Regions from separate parts of the Pseudomonas sp. NY15181 genome, predicted to be linked through region 2. Evidence: predicted binding sites of a transcription regulator. Region 2 holds the regulator's gene; each other region holds the start of a gene.
What was found. The regulator FliA, encoded in region 2, starts transcription of late flagellar genes. The targets are predictions, from matches to a motif close to CTAAAGTTTNNNNNNNNNNNGCCGNTAA.
Positions count from the first base shown of each region.

Region 1: ACNFBT_RS05825 (methyl-accepting chemotaxis protein) is a predicted target of FliA. The motif match lies at 4,452-4,479, and genes of this name have one in related genera.
Region 3: ACNFBT_RS05355 (methyl-accepting chemotaxis protein) is a predicted target of FliA. The motif match lies at 2,443-2,470, and genes of this name have one in related genera.

Region 1 is NZ_JBLUPT010000002.1:76,514-82,786, reverse strand. Features, by position in the region: gene ACNFBT_RS05840 (efflux RND transporter permease subunit) at 1-546, shown strand, start outside; gene ACNFBT_RS05835 (AdeC/AdeK/OprM family multidrug efflux complex outer membrane factor) at 548-2,005, shown strand; gene ACNFBT_RS05830 (UPF0158 family protein) at 2,234-2,662, opposite strand; gene ACNFBT_RS05825 (methyl-accepting chemotaxis protein) at 2,763-4,340, opposite strand; gene ACNFBT_RS05820 (methyl-accepting chemotaxis protein) at 4,796-5,500, opposite strand; partial or broken gene ACNFBT_RS05815 (methyl-accepting chemotaxis protein) at 5,717-6,273, opposite strand, start outside.
Region 2 is NZ_JBLUPT010000003.1:565,304-571,576, reverse strand. Features, by position in the region: gene ACNFBT_RS11410 (chemotaxis protein CheA) at 1-1,623, opposite strand, end outside; gene ACNFBT_RS11405 (protein phosphatase CheZ) at 1,656-2,438, opposite strand; gene ACNFBT_RS11400 (chemotaxis response regulator CheY) at 2,458-2,832, opposite strand; gene fliA (RNA polymerase sigma factor FliA) at 3,009-3,758, opposite strand; gene fleN (flagellar synthesis regulator FleN) at 3,755-4,585, opposite strand; gene flhF (flagellar biosynthesis protein FlhF) at 4,754-6,064, opposite strand; gene flhA (flagellar biosynthesis protein FlhA) at 6,080-6,273, opposite strand, start outside.
Region 3 is NZ_JBLUPT010000001.1:1,162,546-1,168,818, forward strand. Features, by position in the region: gene ACNFBT_RS05350 (alpha/beta fold hydrolase) at 78-785, shown strand; gene ACNFBT_RS05355 (methyl-accepting chemotaxis protein) at 836-2,401, opposite strand; gene acnA (aconitate hydratase AcnA) at 2,582-5,314, opposite strand; gene ACNFBT_RS05365 (MaoC family dehydratase) at 5,746-6,273, shown strand, end outside.

The DNA of each region.
Region 1 (6,273 bases), on a different contig from region 2:
CTGTCCGGCTCCCAGGCCCCGGCGCTTTACGCCCTGTCGCTGATCGTGGTGTTCCTGTGCCTGGCGGCGCTGTACGAGAGTTGGTCGATTCCGTTCTCGGTGATGCTGGTGGTGCCGCTGGGCGTCATCGGTGCACTGCTGGCGACCTCCATGCGCGGCCTGTCCAACGACGTGTTCTTCCAGGTGGGCCTGTTGACCACCATCGGCCTGTCGGCGAAGAACGCGATCCTCATCGTGGAGTTCGCCAAGGAACTGCATGAGCGCGAGGGCAAGCGCATCGTCGAGGCGGCCATCGAGGCGTGCCGGATGCGTCTGCGTCCGATCGTCATGACCTCCCTGGCGTTCATCCTTGGCGTGGTGCCGCTGGCGATTTCCTCCGGCGCCGGCTCCGGCAGCCAGCACGCGATTGGTACCGGCGTGATCGGCGGCATGGTCACTGCGACCGTCCTCGCCATCTTCTGGGTGCCATTGTTCTACGTGGTGGTGAGTACCCTGTTCAAGGACGCCGCGTCCAAGGAACAGGAAACCACCGAGAAGGGGCATTGATATGAGAAAGTCCTTCCTCTCCCTCGCGATCGCGGCATCCGTGCTTTCCGGCTGCTCGCTGATCCCCGACTACGAGCGCCCCGAGGCGCCCGTGGCCGCGGCCTATCCGCAGGGCGAAGCCTACGATGCAGCGAAGCCGGCCAACGCCGGCGCCGACATCGGCTGGCGCGAGTTCTTCAAGGACCCGCAACTGCAGCGACTGATCGAAGTGTCGCTGGAAAACAACCGTGACCTGCGCGTCGCCGCGCTGAACATCGAAGCCTACCGGGCGCAGTACCGCATCCAGCGGGCGGACCTGTTCCCGGCGGTGGACGCTGGCGTCAGCGGCTCGCGCCAGCACGTGCCGGGCAGTCTGTCGCAGACCGGCAGCTCGACCATCAATAGCCAGTACGGCGCGACCCTGGGCGTCACCGCCTGGGAGATCGACCTGTTCGGCCGCCTGCGCGCCCTGCGCGACCAGGCGCTGGAGCAGTACTTCGCCAGCGAGGAAGCGCGCCGCAGCACCCAGACCAGTCTGGTGGCCAACGTCGCCAACGCCTACCTGACGCTGCGCGCCGATCAGGCCCAGCTGGAACTGGCCCGCAACACCCTGGCCACCTACCAGAAGAGCTACGACCTGACCAAGCGCAGCTACGAGGTCGGCGCCGCCTCGGCGCTGGACCTGAGCCAGTCGCAGACCTCGGTGGAGCGCGCCCGCGCGATCTCGATGCAGTACACGCGCCTGGTCGCCCAGGACCAGAACGCCCTGGTGCTGCTGCTGGGCTCCGGCCTGCCGGCCGACCTGCCCAAGGGCCGCGAGCTGTCCGACGACCTGCTGGCCACCGTGCCGGCGGGCCTGCCGTCGGACCTGCTGCAACGCCGTCCGGACATCATCCAGGCCGAGCACCAGCTCAAGGCCGCCAACGCCAATATCGGCGCGGCGCGCGCGGCGTTCTTCCCGCGCATCAGCCTGACCGCCAACGCCGGCAGCCTCAGCCCGGACCTCTCCGGCCTGTTCGACGCCGGCTCCGGCAGCTGGCTGTTCCAGCCGTCCATCAGCCTGCCGATCTTCAACGCCGGCAGCCTGCGCGCGAGCCTGGACCTGGCCAAGGTGCAGAAGGACATCAACGTGGCGCAGTATGAGAAAGCCATCCAGACGGCCTTCTCCGAAGTCGCCGACGGCCTCGCCGCCCGCGGCACCTTCGGCGAGCAGTTGCAGGCGCAGCGTGCGTTGGTGGAAGCCAGCTCCCAGTACTATCGCCTGGCCGACAAGCGCTACCGCACCGGGGTGGACAACTACCTGACCCTGCTCGATGCGCAGCGCTCGCTGTTCAGCGCCCAGCAGCAGCTGATCAGCGACCGTCTGAACCAGCTGACCAGCGAGGTGAACCTGTACAAGGCCCTCGGCGGCGGTTGGCAGGCCACGGCGGCACAAGCCAAGCCGATCTCCAACGAAGCGCCGGCAGGCCGATTGTTCTGATCGGAAACGACAACGCCGCCCTTCGGGGCGGCGTTTTTGTTTGTGCGGCTATGGCGGGTGTAGGGCGCATAACCCGTAACGGGTTATCCGCCACAATGGCGGATAACACCTTAGGCGTTATGCGCCCTACTTCGTTGCGTCGGAGTTTGGTTCGCGAGCAAGCTCGCTCCTACGAAGAGCGCGCGTGCCGAACCCTGTAAGAGCGAGCTTGCTCGCGAACCCGTTGGACTAGAGCATCGCGCTGCGCGTCGCCGGCTGGATATGGTTATCCGCCAGCCAATCCAGCGCGCACTCGCGCAGGCGCTCGGCCTGGTAGGCATACCAGGCCTGCAGCAGCTCGGGATAACCCATCAGCACATGGCGGAACGCCTTGAACGGCTTGCGCCCCTCGATGGCGTTGGCCAGGGCGGAATAGGCGTGGGGCTCGGGTACTTCGCGCAGGAAGTCGCGCATCAGGTCCAGCGACTGGCCGCTGCTCAGCGGCTCGATGGGCAGCAGGCGCTCCGGCTCGCGGTGCAGCAATTCGGCCAGCTCGGGATCGGGGTCGTCTTCGGGGATCAGCAGCACCTGGCCGCTGAAGAGGTCCAGGTAGTGATCGATACCCTGGGTATCGAGCGCGAAGGCCAGTTCGTCGAGGTCGATGGTCAGCGGTCGCATGGTCACTCTCCCAAAGTCGCGAGTAACTGATGCTACGCCATGCGCATGACAACTGTCCTGCCATTGCCGGTCGGCGCGGGCGCACCGACCGGTTGGGGGATCACAGGCGGAAGCGGCCCACCTGCACTTGCAGCTCGTTGCCCAGGCGCGCCAGTTCGCTGCTGGAGCTGGCGGTCTGCTCGCTGGCGGCGGCGGACTGGTCGGCGATCTCGCGCACCTGCACCACGCTGCGGTTGATCTCCTCGGCCACGCTGCTCTGTTGTTCGGCGGCGGAAGCGATCTGCAGGTTCATACCCTGGATATCCGCCACGGTGCGGGCGATCACGGCCAGCGCCTCGCCGGCGCGGCGGGTCAGCTCCACCGAGCTTCCGGTCAGGCGACGGCTGCCGTCCATGCGCTGCGCCGCATCCTGGGCGCCGCGCTGCAGGCCGGCGATCATGCCCTCGATCTCCTCGGTGGACTGCTGGGTGCGCTGCGCCAGGCCGCGCACCTCGTCGGCCACCACGGCGAAACCACGCCCGGCCTCGCCGGCGCGGGCGGCCTCGATGGCGGCGTTGAGCGCCAGCAGGTTGGTCTGCTCGGCCACCGACTTGATCACGTCCAGCACGCTGCCGATCTTCTCGCTCTCCTTGCGCAGCGACTCCATGGCCTCGGCGGAGCGTTCCACCTCGCTGGCCAGACGGTCGATCTGCGCCACCGCATCCTGCACCACCTGATCGCCCTGGCGGGCCTGCTGATCGGCCTGCTGGGCGGCGGCGGAGGCCTGCTCGGCATTGCGCGCGACTTCCTGCACGGTGGCGGCCATCTCGTGGATGGCGCTGGCCACCTGCTCGGTCTCCACGCGCTGGGCATTGACCCCGGCGCGGGTCTGCTCGGTGACCGCCGAGAGTTCGTCGGCGGCCGTGGCCAGTTGGCCGACGCTGCCGCCGAGCTGGCCGATCAGTCGGGCCAGGTTCTCACGCATGCGCAGCATGACGCGCTGCAGCTGCCCCAGTTCGTCCGGGCGTTGCACGTTCAGGTCGCGCGCCAGGCCCCGCGACAGGTCGCCTTCGGCAATGTACTCGGCCAGCTCCAGTGCCTCGTGCAGCGGGCGGACGATCTGCCGGTTGATGGCCCAGCCGGAGAGCAGGCCGAAGGCCAGGGCCAGCACGGCAATGAGGATCAGCCGGGTCTTGGCGGCGGCGGTTTCCGCCGCGTTGCGTTGCAGGGTGTCGTTGTACAGGCGGGTGCTGGCGCCGAGCATCGCCTGGCTGGCGGTGTCCAGGCCCTGGCGCGCTTGCTGCGAGGTGCTGCCTCCTGCGCCGGTCAGGCCGTTGAAGGCCTCTCGGTAGTCGGCCACGGCCTGGCGTACGGCGTTCAGTCTGGCTGCATCGATGTCGCTGCCGCTCAGGCGCTGCTCGATCAGCGTCAGCATCTTCGTGCTGTGCTGCTCGACCCGTTCGGCCTGGGCACGGTCGCCACCCAGTTCGAATTGCAGACGGGCGAGGTTGGCTTGCTGGCTGAGGTCGCCCAGCTCGGTGATGGTCGCCAGTTGCTCGCCGCGCCGGGCCTGATTGTCCAGGCTGCGCAGGCCGCCGAGCAGGACCAGCAGCGTGAGGAACAGAAGGATGCCGAATCCCACCACCAGCTTGAGGCTGACGTTCAGACGTCCCAGCTGGACTACTAACCAATCGTACATGTCGAAAGCTCCAGAAAGGCTTCGCCACGGGATCGACGGCCCGGGGCAGTGAGGATCGGGAAGGAGCGGGTGAGGCGGATTTTTTCGGGACGCATCTGTGTGCGTCAGAGGGTATCGGCGGTGTTTTCGGAAACTAAAGGCTGGAAATAGTCACGATGCGCTCTGGCTTGGGCGAGATTGCTCGCGAACGGGTTTCGCGGCGGGGCGCCCCTCGGTCCTACAGGTCGAATCTGTGCCGGGGATTGCCCTTACCCTAACCCTCTCCCAAGGGGAGAGGGGACCGTATGGTGGAGGGTGAAACTTCGACTTCAGCCGGCAGGGACGGCTCCCTCTCCCTGAGGAGCGGGGCGCGCAGCCAGGGCTGGGGTGAGGGGGAGGCCCCAGAGCCGATATCCCGGAAAACTGCGGCATAAAAAAGGCCCGCATTGCACGGGCCTTATTCATCGCACTGGCGATCAGACGCGGAAGTGGCTGACCAGTACCTGCAGTTCATTGCCCAGGCGCGCCAGCTCCATGCTGGAGGCGGCGGTTTCCTCGCTGGCGGCGGCGGTCTGCTCGGAGATGTCGCGAACGTTCATCACGCTGCGGTTGATCTCCTCGGCCACGGCGCTCTGCTGCTCGGAGGCGGCGGCGATCTGCTGGTTCATCGACTGGATGGTCGACACGGTGCGGGTGATCGCGCCCAGGCGCTCGCCGGCGCGGCGGGTCAGGTCGACGGTGCTGACGGTCAGCTCGCGGCTGGTCTCCATCATCTGCACGGCCTGCTGGGTGCCGCTCTGCAGGCCGGCGATCAGTTCCTCGATCTCCTCGGTGGAGGACTGGGTGCGTTGCGCCAGGGCGCGCACCTCGTCGGCCACCACGGCGAAACCACGGCCGGCGTCGCCGGCGCGGGCGGCCTCGATGGCGGCGTTGAGGGCCAGCAGGTTGGTCTGCTCGGCCACCGCCTTGATCACGTCCAGCACGCTGCCGATCTTCTCGCTTTCGCGCTTGAGCTTGAGCACCGACTCGTTGGAGCGGTCGACCTCGCTGGCGAGACGGTCCATCTGGCCGACGGCCTCGTTCACCGCACCTTCGCCGTCGCGGGCCTGACGGTCGGCGGCGGAGGCGGCCTCGGAGGCCTCCTCGGCGTTGCGCGCGACTTCCTGCACGGTGGCGGCCATCTCGTTCATGGCGGTGGCGACCTGGTCGGTTTCGCTCTTCTGGTTGTTCACCCCGGCGCTGGTCTGCTCGGTGACCGCGGACAGCTCCTCGGCGGCGCTGGCGATCTGCGTCACGCCGTCGTGGATGCGGCCGATCAGCTCGCGCAGGGACAGGTTCATGCGCTGCATGCTCTTCTGCAGCTGGCCCAGTTCGTCGGCGCGGCTGGTGTGGATGTCACGGGAGAGATCGCCGTCGGCGATGCGCTCGGCGTGGCCCAGCACCTCGCGCAGCGGATTGACGATCTGCCCGGTGATGGTCCAGGCGGCGATCAGGCCGAGCACCAGGGCGATCAGGGCGGCGAGGCCCAGCAGGGTCTTCGCCTGGGCAACGCCGGCGTCGCGCTTGGCGGTTTCGCTGACGGTGAGTTCATTGCTGATCTTCTCGATCTGCACGCCGCCGTCGCGCATGCGGTCGCGGGCAGCCTGGCTGGCGTTGACCTCGGTGCGGTAGGTGTCGAGCGCGGCGCGATAGGCGGCCAGTGCGTCGAGGGCGCTCTGGTAGTCGGAGGCCAGGTCGGCGGGGGCATTCTGCATGCCCGCCTGTACGGCCTGGGTGGCCTGCTGGAGTCCGTCGACGGCGGTCTTCTCCAGCGCGGGGTTATCGACGCTGGTATAGGCGAGTACCTGGAAGCGCGCCGCCATCACCTGGCGGCCCAGGCTGGCCAGCGCCTGCAACTGCCGCGGACTTTCGAGGCTGCTGCTGGCGACCAGTTTCTGCTCGGCCTTCTCCAGGC
Region 2 (6,273 bases):
CTTGTCCAGCAGGCCCTTCTCCACGGCCTTGGCGCGCAGCACGTCCGGGTCCATGCCTTTGCCGTCGTCGGAGATCGACAGCAGGATGTGGTCACCTTCCTGCTCGGCGGACAGCACCACCTTGCCCGAACGCGCCTTGCCGGCGGCCTCGCGCTCGTCCGGACCTTCGATGCCGTGGTCCACCGCGTTGCGCACCAGGTGCACCAGCGGGTCGGCCAGGGCCTCGACCAGGTTCTTGTCCAGGTCGGTCTCTTCGCCGATCAGCTCGAGGTTGATCTCTTTCTTCAGGTTGCGCGCCAGGTCGCGGACCTGCCGCGGGAAGCGGCCGAAGACTTTCTTGATCGGCTGCATGCGGGTCTTCATGACCGCCGACTGCAGGTCGGCGGTGACCACGTCGAGGTTCGACACGGCCTTGGCCATCGCCTCGTCGCCGCTGTTGGCGCCCAGGCGCACCAGGCGGTTACGCACCAGCACCAGCTCGCCGACCATGTTCATGATTTCGTCGAGGCGCGCGGTGTCCACGCGCACCGTGGTTTCCGCTTCGCTCGTCGGCTTCTCGGCGGCAGCAGCCGCACGCGGTGCCTCGGCCGGCTTGGCGGCCGTGGCCTTCGCCGGTGCGGCAGCGGGCTTGGCCGGCTGCGGCGCGGCGGCCGGCTTGGCGGCCGGCTTGGCGGCGGCGACCGGTTCTTCCTTCGCGCCGGTGAACTGGCCCTTGCCGTGCAGCTCGTCGAGCAGCTTCTCGAATTCGTCGTCGGTGATGTTGTCGTCGCCGGCTGCGGAAGCCTCGCTGGCCCTCTCGCTCGGCGCGGCTGTCTCGACCGGGGTGGCTTTCTCGACAGGCGCGGCGGCCGACTCATCCTTCGCGCCAGTGAACTGGCCCTTGCCATGCAACTGGTCGAGCAGCGCTTCGAATTCGTCGTCGGTGATGTCGTCACCCGCGCTGGCGGCCGGGGCGGCTTCGCTCACGGCGGGCGCGGCGCTGGCGGGCGACTGGGCGCCGCCGAACTGGCCCTTGCCGTGCAGCTGGTCGAGCAGCGCCTCGAATTCGTCGTCGGTGATGTCGTCGCCACCGCTGCCGACCGCTGCGGCCGGCGCATCGGCGGCCGGCTCCAGGGCATCCATCAGTTGCTCGAACTCGGCGTCGGTGATGTCGCCGTAGGTCTCGGGAGCAGCCGGAGCCACCTCCGCCAAGGGCTCGGCAACTGCCGGAGCGGGAGCTTCGGCCGGGGCGGCGTTCGGGTCGGCCAACCGCGACAGCGCGGCCAGCAGCTCGGGCGTCGCCGGAGTCGGCTCTTCCGCGTCACGCACCTGCTGGAACATGACGTTGACGGTATCCAGCGCCTGCAGCATCACGTCCATCAGCTCGGCATCTACGCGGCGTTCGCCCTTGCGCAGCATGTCGAACACGTTCTCGGCGATGTGGCAGCACTCCACCAGCGCGTTCAGCTGGAGGAAGCCCGCCCCACCCTTGACGGTGTGGAACCCGCGGAAGATGGCATTGAGCAGGTCCATGTCTTCCGGGCGGCTTTCCAGCTCGACCAGTTGCTCGGACAGTAGCTCGAGAATCTCGCCGGCCTCCACCAGGAAGTCCTGGAGGATTTCGTCATCGGCGTCGAAGCTCATTCGGGTGCTCCCTCTACAGCGTCAGGCGACGCTTAAAAACCAAGGCTGGACAACAGGTCGTCGACATCGTCCTGACCGGACACGACGTCTTTTCTTGTATCGGCAGCGATTTGCGGACCTTCACCCTTGGACGATCTTTCTTTTTCAACCGCCTCGGTCATGCCCTGGTAGTCATGCTCGATGCCCGCGTAGCGGTCCACCTGACCGGCCATCCAGACCAGCTTGACCAGGTTCGACTCGACCTCGGTGACCAGCTTGGTGACGCGCTTGATCACCTGCCCGGTGAGGTCCTGGAAGTCCTGCGCCAGGAGGATGTCGTTGAGGTGCGCGGAAAGCTTCCGGCTGTCCTGGGCGCTGATGTAGAGGAACTGCTCCACGCGCTTGGCCAGCTCACGGAAGGCATCGGGCCCCAGCTCGCGGCGCATGAAACGCCCCCAGTCTTCCTGCAGCTCCTTGGCCTGGGTCTCGATGTGCATGACCACCGGGGTGCACTCTTCCACCAGGTCCATGGTGCGGTTGGCCGCCTTCTCGGTCATCTTCACCACATAGGAGAGACGATCGGTGGCGTCGGCGATCTGCGACATTTCCTCGGCGTGGCGGGAACTGGGGTCGATCTGGAAGTTGACGATGGCGTTGTGCAGCTCGCGGGTGAGCTTGCCGACTTCCTGGTAGAGCCCGCGATCGCGCGTCTGGTTGAGCTCGGAGATCAGCTGCACGGCGGTCTGGACTTCGCCGCGTTCAAGGCAGTCGACCAATTCGCGCGCATGTTTTTTCAGGGTCGACTCGAAGTCACCCGCGGATTCGTTGAAATCCATGACGCCCTCTTGATCAGCCTCAGCTGCCGACCCGCTCGAAAATCTTCTCGATCTTTTCTTTCAGCACCTGAGCGGTGAAAGGCTTGACCACATAGCCGTTGACCCCGGCCTGGGCCGCTTCGATGATCTGGTCGCGCTTGGCCTCGGCGGTGACCATCAGTACCGGCAGGTGCTTCAGACGTTCGTCGGCGCGGACCGCGCGCAGCAGGTCGATGCCGGTCATGCCGGGCATGTTCCAGTCGGTGACAAGGAAGTCGAAGTTGCCGCTGTGCAGCATCGGCAGCGCAGTGGTGCCGTCGTCGGCTTCTGCGGTGTTGGTGAACCCCAGGTCCCGCAGGAGGTTCTTGATGATGCGCCTCATCGTGGAAAAGTCGTCCACGATGAGAATTTTCATATTCTTGTCCAAACCGACCTCCATCGATACCAGGCACGTCCTGGCGGGCGTGCCGTCAATTCATCGAGCGGCGTGCGCTCATCCCGTTTGGGCGGCGTCAAAGGGACGTCGCCCGAAAGAATTCTGAAATCTAAATCTGAAGCCTACGAAAAAGCCGACGCGAAACTACCCGAACCTCAGTGCGCGCGCCACTCCGCCAGACGTGCCCGCAAGCGCGCGGCGCATTGGCTGTGCAGCTGGCTGACCCGGGACTCGCTGACCCCCAGCACTTCGCCGATCTCCTTGAGGTTGAGCTCCTCGTCGTAGTACAGGGCCAGCACCAGCCGCTCGCGTTCGGGCAGCTTGGTGATGGCGTCGGCCAGCGCCGCCTGGAAGCGTTCGTCTTCCAGGCCGTGGGAGGGCTCGTTGCCCTGGTGCGAAGCGTCTTCGGCCAGGCCACCGCCCTGCTCGCCGTCCTGCAGCAGATCGTCGAAGCTGTACAGGCGGCTGCCCTGGGTGTCGCTGAGGATGCCGTAATACTCTTCGAGACTCATATTGAGTTCGGCAGCAACTTCCTGATCTTTAGCGTCACGTCCGGTTCGAGCCTCGACGGTGCGGATCGCATCGCTGACCATGCGGGTGTTGCGGTGCACCGAGCGCGGGGCCCAGTCGCCCTTGCGCACTTCGTCGAGCATGGCGCCGCGGATGCGGATGCCGGCGTAGGTCTCGAAGCTCGCGCCCTTGCCGGCGTCGTATTTCTTCGCCGCCTCCAGCAGGCCGATCATGCCGGCCTGCATCAGGTCCTCCACCTGCACGCTGGCCGGCAGGCGGCCCAGCAGGTGGTAGGCAATGCGTTTGACCAGCGGCGCGTAGCGCTGGATCAGTTGGTCCTGGGAGTTCTGCGCCTGCGCCTTGCTGTACATACGCGCTCCAGAGGCCGTCATCATACGGCCGAACCCGTGGTCGGGTGCTGCACCAGGCGCTCGACGAAGAACTCCAGGTGCCCACGCGGGTTGGCCGGCAGCGGCCAGCTGTCGACTTTCTGCGCTACCGCACGGAACGCCAGGGAGGCCTTGCTGCGCGGGAACGCCTCATACACCGAACGCTGCTTCTGCACCGCCTTGCGCACCGATTCGTCGTACGGAATGGCGCCCACGTACTGCAGCGCCACATCGAGGAAGCGGTCGGTGACCTTGGTCAGCTTGGCGAACAGGTTGCGGCCCTCCTGGGGGCTGTGGGCCATGTTCGCCAGTACGCGGAAGCGGGTCATGCCGTAGTCGCGGTTGAGCAGCTTGATCAAAGCGTAGGCGTCGGTGATCGAGGTGGGTTCGTCGCAGACGACCAGCAGCACTTCCTGGGCGGCGCGGACGAAGCTCACCACCGAGTCGCCGATGCCGGCGGCGGTGTCCACCACCAGCACGTCGATGTTGTCGCTGATGTCGCTGAAGGCCTGGATCAGACCGGCGTGCTGCATGGGCGTGAGGTGCACCATGCTCTGCGTGCCGGAAGCCGCCGGAACGATGCGAACGCCGCCGGGACCCTGGAGGATCACGTCGCGCAGGTCGCACTCGCCTTCGATGACGTCGGCCAGCGTGCGCTTGGGCGTCAGGCCCAGCAGCACGTCGACGTTGGCCAGGCCCAGGTCGGCGTCCAGCAGCATGACGCGGCGGCCGAGGTCGGCCAGCGCCAGCGACAGGTTCACCGACACGTTGGTCTTGCCGACACCACCCTTGCCACCGGTGACTGCGATTACCTGTACAGGATGCATGCCCATATCAATACCTTGTCTCGTCATTCAGCCGCCGCGCCCCCTGGCGCTGCGGCCTTGCCGGCTGCGGTGCTCTACCGCTTCCGGCGTTCGCGGATCGTCTGCCAGAGCATCCGCCTCGCCGGGCAGCCCACCTGGCCACCCCTCGCCCCACCACGGGGCCGTTCAATTCGTTCAGCTGGCGCGACGCACCGGCTGCTGGTACAGGCCGGCGAACAGGTCGGCCATGGCGTCCTCGCTCGGCTCTTCCGGCGCCTGCAGGCTCACCGCGCGGCTGACCAGCTGATGGCTGCGCGCAATCTGCAGATCATCCGGAATCTTCGGACCGTCCGCCAGATAGGCTACCGGGAGACGCTGGCCAATTGCCAGAGCGAGCGCCTCGCCGAGGCTGCCGGCTTCGTCCAGCTTGGTCAGGATGCACCCGGCCAGACCGCATACACGATAGTTCTGCCAGGCGGCCTTGAGCACCTGGGCCTGGCTGGTCGCGGCCAGCACCAGATAGTTCTTCACGTTCAGGCTCTGTGCCGCCAGGGCTTCGAGCTGCATGCGCAGCGCCGGATCATTGGCGGGCAGGCCGGCGGTATCGATCAGCACCAGGCGCTTGCGCGCCAGCGGCGCCATGGCCTGGATCAGCGACTGGCCCGGATCGACCAGGGTCACCGGCACATTGAGGATGCGGCCGAGGGTCTTGATCTGCTCCTGGGCACCAATGCGGAAGCTGTCCATGGACACCAGTGCGATGCTCTGCGCGCCGTACTTCAGCACATAGCGGGCCGCCAGCTTGGCCAGGGTGGTGGTCTTGCCCATGCCGGCCGGACCGACCAGCGCGACCACCCCGCCCTGCTCCAGCAGGTCGATTTCCGGGGTGTTGATGGAGCGCGCCAGGTGCGCCAGCAGCATGCGCCAGGCCTGCTTCGGCTCGGCGATGGAAGCCACCTTCTCCAGCAGACTGCGCGACAGGTCTGCCGGCAGGCCCATGCGCTGCAGGCGGCGCCACAGGTTGGCCTGCTTCGGACGCTGGTTCTGCAGCTGGTTCCAGGCAATCGAGCCCAGCTGCACTTCGATCAGTTCACGCAGGCCGTTGAGCTCGAAGCGCATGGCCTCCAGCGCCTGCTGGCCGACGTTGGCGGCGGCCGGCGCAACTGGTGCGGCCATGGCTTCGGCCAGGGTCTCGGCGGCGCTGCGGCGCGGCGTCTCGACGCCGTACATTTGACGGTCCTTGCGCACGGCCTCGCTCATGCGGGTCGGCTCGCTCAGCTCGGCCTTGGCCTGGGCGATGCGCGCCTGGGTCTTGCGCAGCTCGGCTTCCAGCGCCGGGTTCGGCTTGCTGGCCGCTGCCGGGGCCTGGTAGTCCAGGGCCGCGGTCAGTTCCACGCCGCCAGCGACACGGCGGTTGCCGATGATCGCGGCGTCCGGGCCCAGCTCGTCACGGACCAGTTTCATGGCCTGACGCATATCGGCGGCGAAGAAGCGTTTTACCTGCATGGCCTGCGACCTCAATCAGTTCTGCCCAACGGTGGCGACGATCGTCACTTGTTTGTTGTCCGGGATTTCCTGGTAAGCCAGCACGTGCATGGTGGGGACCGCCATCCGCGCGAATCGGGACATCATCGCGCGGACGGGACCGGCCACCAGCAGGATCGCCGGCTTGCCGAGCATTTCCTGGCGCTGCGCCGCCTCGACCATCGAGCGTT
Region 3 (6,273 bases), on a different contig from region 2:
TCCCGGCAGGTTTTTTACGGCAGATGCCGCCCCTCCCCCTTGGGATAGGTACTAATTAGGAATTAGCGGAGTGAAGGATGGATAAAGGCCCCTCCCGGAATATTGATTCCGGTCAATTGCCGCCAGAGACCCTTGTCACGGGCGCCTGCGGTGCTTTGTCGCTGCTGCGGAACCCGGCATGCGGCGCACTGTCGGCTACGCTGGTCCTCGCCCATGGCGCCGGTGCGCCGATGGACAGTCCGTTCATGGATGACATTGCCCAGCGCCTGGCACAGCGTGGCATCGCCGTGCTGCGCTTTGAGTTTCCCTACATGGCGCTGCGCCGCGAAGACGGTCGCCGGCGGCCGCCGAATCCGCAGAAGCAGTTGCTGGAGTGCTGGCGCGCGGTGTACGCGCAGGTGCGCGCCGAAGTGCCCGGCAAGCTCGCCATCGGCGGCAAGTCCATGGGTGGGCGCATGGCCAGCCTGCTGGCGGACGAACTGGGCGCTGATGCGCTGGTCTGCCTTGGCTATCCCTTCTACGCCGCTGGCAAGCCGGAGAAGCCGCGCGTTGCACACCTGGCCGAATTGAAGACGCCGACCCTGATCGTCCAGGGCGAGCGCGATGCGCTGGGTGACCGCCCCACGGTCGAGGGCTACGCCTTGTCACCGGCCATCCAGCTGCGCTGGCAGGCGGCTGCCGACCACGACCTCAAGCCGCTCAAGGCCTCCGGGCTGACTCACGCGCAGCACCTGGAAACGACGGCGGAGTCCGTTGCCGAATTCCTGCGGAATCTGCCCGCCTGAATGAAAAAGCCCGTCGCAAGGACGGGCTTTTTCATTCAGGCCATTGCGCCTCAGCGGTTGAACCGCTCCACCAGCGAATACTGGCGATGCGCGGTCTGGGTCAGCTCCTCGCTGAGCATTGCGGTGCGCTGCGCTTCGCCGGACGTCTGGTCGGCCAGGTCGGCGATGGTGCTGATGTTGCGGTTGATCTCTTCGGCCACCGCGCTCTGTTCTTCCGCCGCGGCGGCGATCTGGGTGGTCATCTCGGTGATGTTGGCCACCGCATCGCTGATGCCCACCAGGGCGTTGTCGGCGCGCAGCACGCGCTCCACACCTTCGTCGGCCTGGCGGCGGCCCGCTTCCATGGCGCGTACTGCCTCGGTAGCGGTGTTCTGCAGGTTGGCGATCAACTGATGGATCTGCTCGGTGGACTCGGCGGTGCGCTGGGCCAGCGAACGGACCTCGTCGGCCACCACGGCGAAGCCCCGGCCCATTTCACCTGCACGGGCGGCCTCGATGGCGGCGTTGAGCGCCAGCAGGTTGGTCTGGTCGGCGATGCCCTTGATCACGTCTACCACGCCACCAATCTCGTCGCTGTCACGGGCGAGCTGGCTGACCGCTTCGCCGGTTTCGCCCACCGAGCTGGACAGGCGCTGCATGGCCTCGCGGGTCTCGGCGGCGATCAGGCGGCCCTGGCTGGTCAGGTCGTTGGCCTGGCGGGTGGCGTCGGCGGTGCGCTGCACGTTGTCGGCCACTTCCTGGGTGGTGGCGGCCATCTCGTTGACCGCGGTGGCGACCTGCTCGGTCTCCTGGCGCTGGCGATCCAGTCCGGCGGAGCTGTGGTGGGCCAGGGTGTCGGCCTCGCGTGCCTGTTCAGTCAGGGATTCGGCGGTGTCCTGCAGACGAGTCAGGCAGGTCTTCAGGCGCGCTTCCTGGCTGAGGATGGACATTTCCAGACGCGCCTGGGCCCCACGGCTGTCGGTGTACATCTGGGCGATCAGCGGGTCGGAGGTGGTCTGCTCGGCCAGTTGCAGCAGGCGCTTCAGGCCGCGCTGTTGCCAGCTCAGGCCGGTGAGGCCCAGCGGAATCGAGAGTAGAGCGGCAAGCAGGAAGCCCCAGTGGGAATCCAGCCAGACACCGATGAGGAAGGCTATCTGGCCGATCAGGATGAACGGCAGCCAGTCCAGCAGCACCGGCAGCCAGCGGTCGTGGGCCGGGATGGCCGGCTTGCCGGCGTTGATCCGCGCGTACAGCGCCTCGGCGCGGCGAACCTGTTCGGCGGTAGGTTTCACCCGTACCGACTCGTAGCCGACGATCTCGTTGCGTTCGAAGATCGGCGTGACGTAGGCACTGACCCAATAGTGATCGCCGCTCTTGCAGCGGTTCTTGACGATGCCCATCCACGGGCGGCCCTTCTTCAGGGTGCTCCACATGTGCTCGAACACCGCCGGCGGTACGTCCGGATGGCGCACCAGGTTATGCGGTGCGCCGACCAGTTCTTCACGCGAGAAGCCACTGATGTTGATGAAGGCATCGTTGGTGTAGGTGATCACGCCGCGCGCGTCGGTGGTGGAGATCAGTCGCTGGTCGGCGGGGAAGGTGCGTTCACGCTGGGTGATCGGCTGGTTGTTACGCATGTGAGGAGTGTTCCACAGCTGAAGCGAATCGCTTGGTCAGGGTATCGGCCGCCGGATCAGCAAGTTGATGGTTGTTTCGGAAAAATGTCAGCGCAGCACTGGACGATAGCCGGGTGCTATCAGTCACGGAATCCTTCGAAAGTCGTGTGGCGGCCCGTTGCGGGCCGCCACGGTGGCGGTTCAGATCAAGCTGCGCAGCACGTAGTGCAGGATGCCGCCGGCCTTGAAGTACTCGACCTCGTTCTGGGTGTCGATTCGGCAGAGCACCTCGAAGCCGTCCTGGCTGCCGTCCTCGCGGGTCACCCCGATCCTGAGGTTCATGTGTGGCTTCAGTTCACCGGAAAGCCCGCTGATGCTCAGCACCTCCCGGCCGGTCAGCTTCAGTGTCTTGCGGTCCTGGCCGTCCTTGAATTGCAGCGGCAGCACGCCCATGCCCACCAGGTTGGAGCGGTGGATGCGTTCGAAGCTCTCGGCGATCACCGCTTTCACGCCCAGCAGGTTGGTGCCCTTGGCCGCCCAGTCGCGGGACGAGCCGGTGCCGTATTCCTTGCCGGCGACGATCACCAGAGCCGTGCCGTCCTGCTGGTAGCGCATGGCGGCGTCGTAGATCGCCAGCTTTTCGCCGCTGGGAACGTAAAGCGTGTTGCCGCCTTCCTCGCCGCCGAGCATCTCGTTCTTGATGCGGATGTTGGCGAAGGTGCCGCGCATCATCACCTCATGGTTCCCACGACGTGAGCCGTAGGAGTTGAAGTCGGCGTAGGCCACACCGTGTTCGCTGAGGTAGCGGCCGGCGGGGCTGTCCTTCTTGATGTTGCCGGCGGGGGAGATGTGGTCGGTGGTCACCGAGTCGCCCAGCACTGCGAGGATGCGGGCCTGCCGGATGTCCTCGACCTTCGGCGGCGCCTCGGCGATGTGCTCGAAGAAGGGAGGGTGCTGGATGTAGGTGGAGTCGTCCTGCCAGGTGTAGGTCTTGGCATCCGGCACCTGGATCGCACGCCATTTCTCGTCGCCCTGGAAGACTTCGGCGTACTCCTTGTGGAACATCGCCGTATCCACTTTCTGAATGGCCTCGGCAATTTCCTGCTGGGTCGGCCAGATGTCCTTCAGATAGACCGGCTTGCCGTCCTTGCCGGTGCCCAGCGGGTCTCTGGTCAGGTCGGTGCGCACGGTGCCAGCCAGGGCGTAGGCCACCACCAGTGGTGGCGAGGCCAGCCAGTTGGTTTTCACCAACGGGTGCACGCGGCCCTCGAAGTTGCGGTTGCCGGAAAGCACCGAGGCCACCGTCAGGTCGGCCTGCTGGATGGCTTTTTCGATGGGCTCCAGCAGCGGGCCGGAGTTGCCGATGCAGGTGGTGCAGCCGTAGCCCACCAGGTCGAAGCCCAGTTCGTCCAGGTAGCGGGTCAGCCCGGCGGCGCGGAAGTAGTCGGTCACCACCTTGGAGCCGGGGGCCAGCGAGCTCTTCACCCAGGGTTTGCGCTGCAGGCCCTTCTCCAGCGCCTTCTTCGCCAGCAGGCCGGCGGCCATCATCACGCTGGGGTTGGAAGTGTTGGTGCAGGAGGTGATGGCGGCGATGGCCACGGCGCCGTTCTTCAGCCGGTAGGTGTGGCCGTCCTGCTGGTAGTCGATTTCCCCGGGCGGCGTCGAGGCGCCCACCGCGGCACCTCCGCCGCCTTCGCTGAGCAGCCGGCCTTCCTCGGTGGAGGAGGGTTTGATCTGCAGGCCGAGGAAGTCGTCGAAGGCCTGGCTGACATGGCCGAGGGCGACGCGGTCCTGCGGGCGCTTGGGTCCGGCCAGGCTGGCTTCGACTTCACCCATGTCCAGTTGCAGGGAATCGGTGAATACCGGCTCGTGGCCTTTTTCGCGCCACAGGCCCTGGGCCTTGCAGTAAGTCTCCACCAGCTTGACGACTTCGTCCGGGCGTCCGGACAGGCGCAGGTAACCCAGGGTGATTTCGTCCACCGGGAAGAAGCCGCAGGTGGCGCCGTATTCCGGGGCCATGTTGGCGATGGTGGCGCGGTCTGCCAGGGGCAGGTCGGCCAGGCCGTCGCCGTAGAATTCGACGAATTTTCCGACCACGCCCTTCTTGCGCAGCATCTGGGTGACCGTCAGCACTAGGTCGGTGGCGGTAATCCCTTCCTTCAGCTTGCCGGTGAGCTTGAAGCCAATCACTTCGGGGATCAGCATCGATACCGGCTGGCCGAGCATGGCCGCTTCCGCCTCGATGCCGCCGACGCCCCAGCCGAGCACGCCGAGGCCGTTGATCATGGTGGTGTGCGAGTCGGTGCCCACCAGGGTATCGGGGAAGGCGTAGGTTCTGCCGCCTTCATCCTTGGTCCATACGGTGCGCCCCAGGTATTCCAGGTTGACCTGGTGGCAGATGCCGGTGCCTGGCGGTACCACGCGGAAGTTGTCGAAGGCGTTCTGGCCCCAGCGCAGGAAGGCGTAGCGCTCGCCGTTGCGCTCCATCTCGATCTCGACGTTCTGGGCGAAGGCGGCCTGGCTTGCGAACTTGTCGACCATCACCGAGTGGTCGATGACCAGGTCGACGGGGGATAGCGGATTGATCTTCTGCGGATCGCCCCCGGCCCTGGCCATGGCGTCGCGCATCGCGGCCAGGTCGACCACCGCCGGCACGCCGGTGAAGTCCTGCATCAATACGCGGGCGGGGCGGTACTGGATCTCGCGGTCGGAGCTGCGGGTCTTCAGCCAGCCGGCCAGCGCCTTCAGGTCGTCGCCGGTGACGGTGTTGTCGTCCTCCCAGCGCAGCAGGTTTTCCAGCAGGACTTTCAGGGACATGGGCAGCTTGCCCAGGTCCCCCAGGCTCTTCGCCGCTTCGGGCAGGCTGTAGTAGTGATAGGTCTTGCCGGCGACCTCCAGGGTGCGCAGGCTGTTCAGGCTATCCACTGCGGGCATGACATTCTCCTCAGGCTTGGATCGGCAGCGTGCTGCCGATACTTGGCGAAGGTCGGGCAACGTACCCTGATCCAACGCAGAAATAACGCGATTGGCATCGATCTCCGCCATGCAGGGTGATCGCCTCGCCAATCGGCGGGCGCTGCACCAGAACACTCAAGCTAGACCGCTGTGCGGGGTCTTGCCATCTGTTCTGGACCGGTCATCTGGCCCAGGGTTCCTGTTAAATGAAGACCGTTGTCGGAGAGTTCCTGCGGGTCTGAATGAAACCGTCACGACCGCGAGGAAGTGACCTGCCCCCTGCGCCGCCTGGAGAAGGGCGAGCGCTGACGACCCGAAGCTGCCCACCCGCGCCACCCGACCTTTGGTGACTTGTCGCGGCGCGCCGCATTGGCCCATGCTGTGCGGCGCGAGATCCTCCGGAGACCTTCGTGAAGCGAAAGTTGCCCTCCCTGCTGGGCAGTTACAGCCGCATGTTGCTGCCGCGCCGTGGCCTGGGCCAGGGCGAGCGCGTTCCTTACCTGGCGATGGACAGCCGCACCCTGCAATTCGACCTGCGCCACCTGCGCGCCTACCGCCAGCACTTCGGCCTCGACCCGGCGCTGGGTGTGCCGCTGCTCTATCCGCAGGTGATCAGCCTGCCGCTGCACCTGCGCCTGCTCAGCCGCTCGCGCATGCCGCTCTCGGTGCTCGGGCTCATCCACCTGCGCAGCCACATCCAGCGTTACCGTATGCTCGACGAGCATGCGCCGCTGCAGTTCGACTGCCGCATCCTCACCAGCCGGCGCAGCACGCTGGGCCTGGAGGTGGACGTGCTCACCGAGGCCTGGCACCACGACATGCTCTATTGGCAGTCGATCACCACCTACCTGCGCCGCGGCGATTTCCTCGAACCCGGGGCCGAGCCCGACCCGCTGCCGGAGCGGGCCCAGTGGCACACCCTGGAAGCCCCGGTGCAC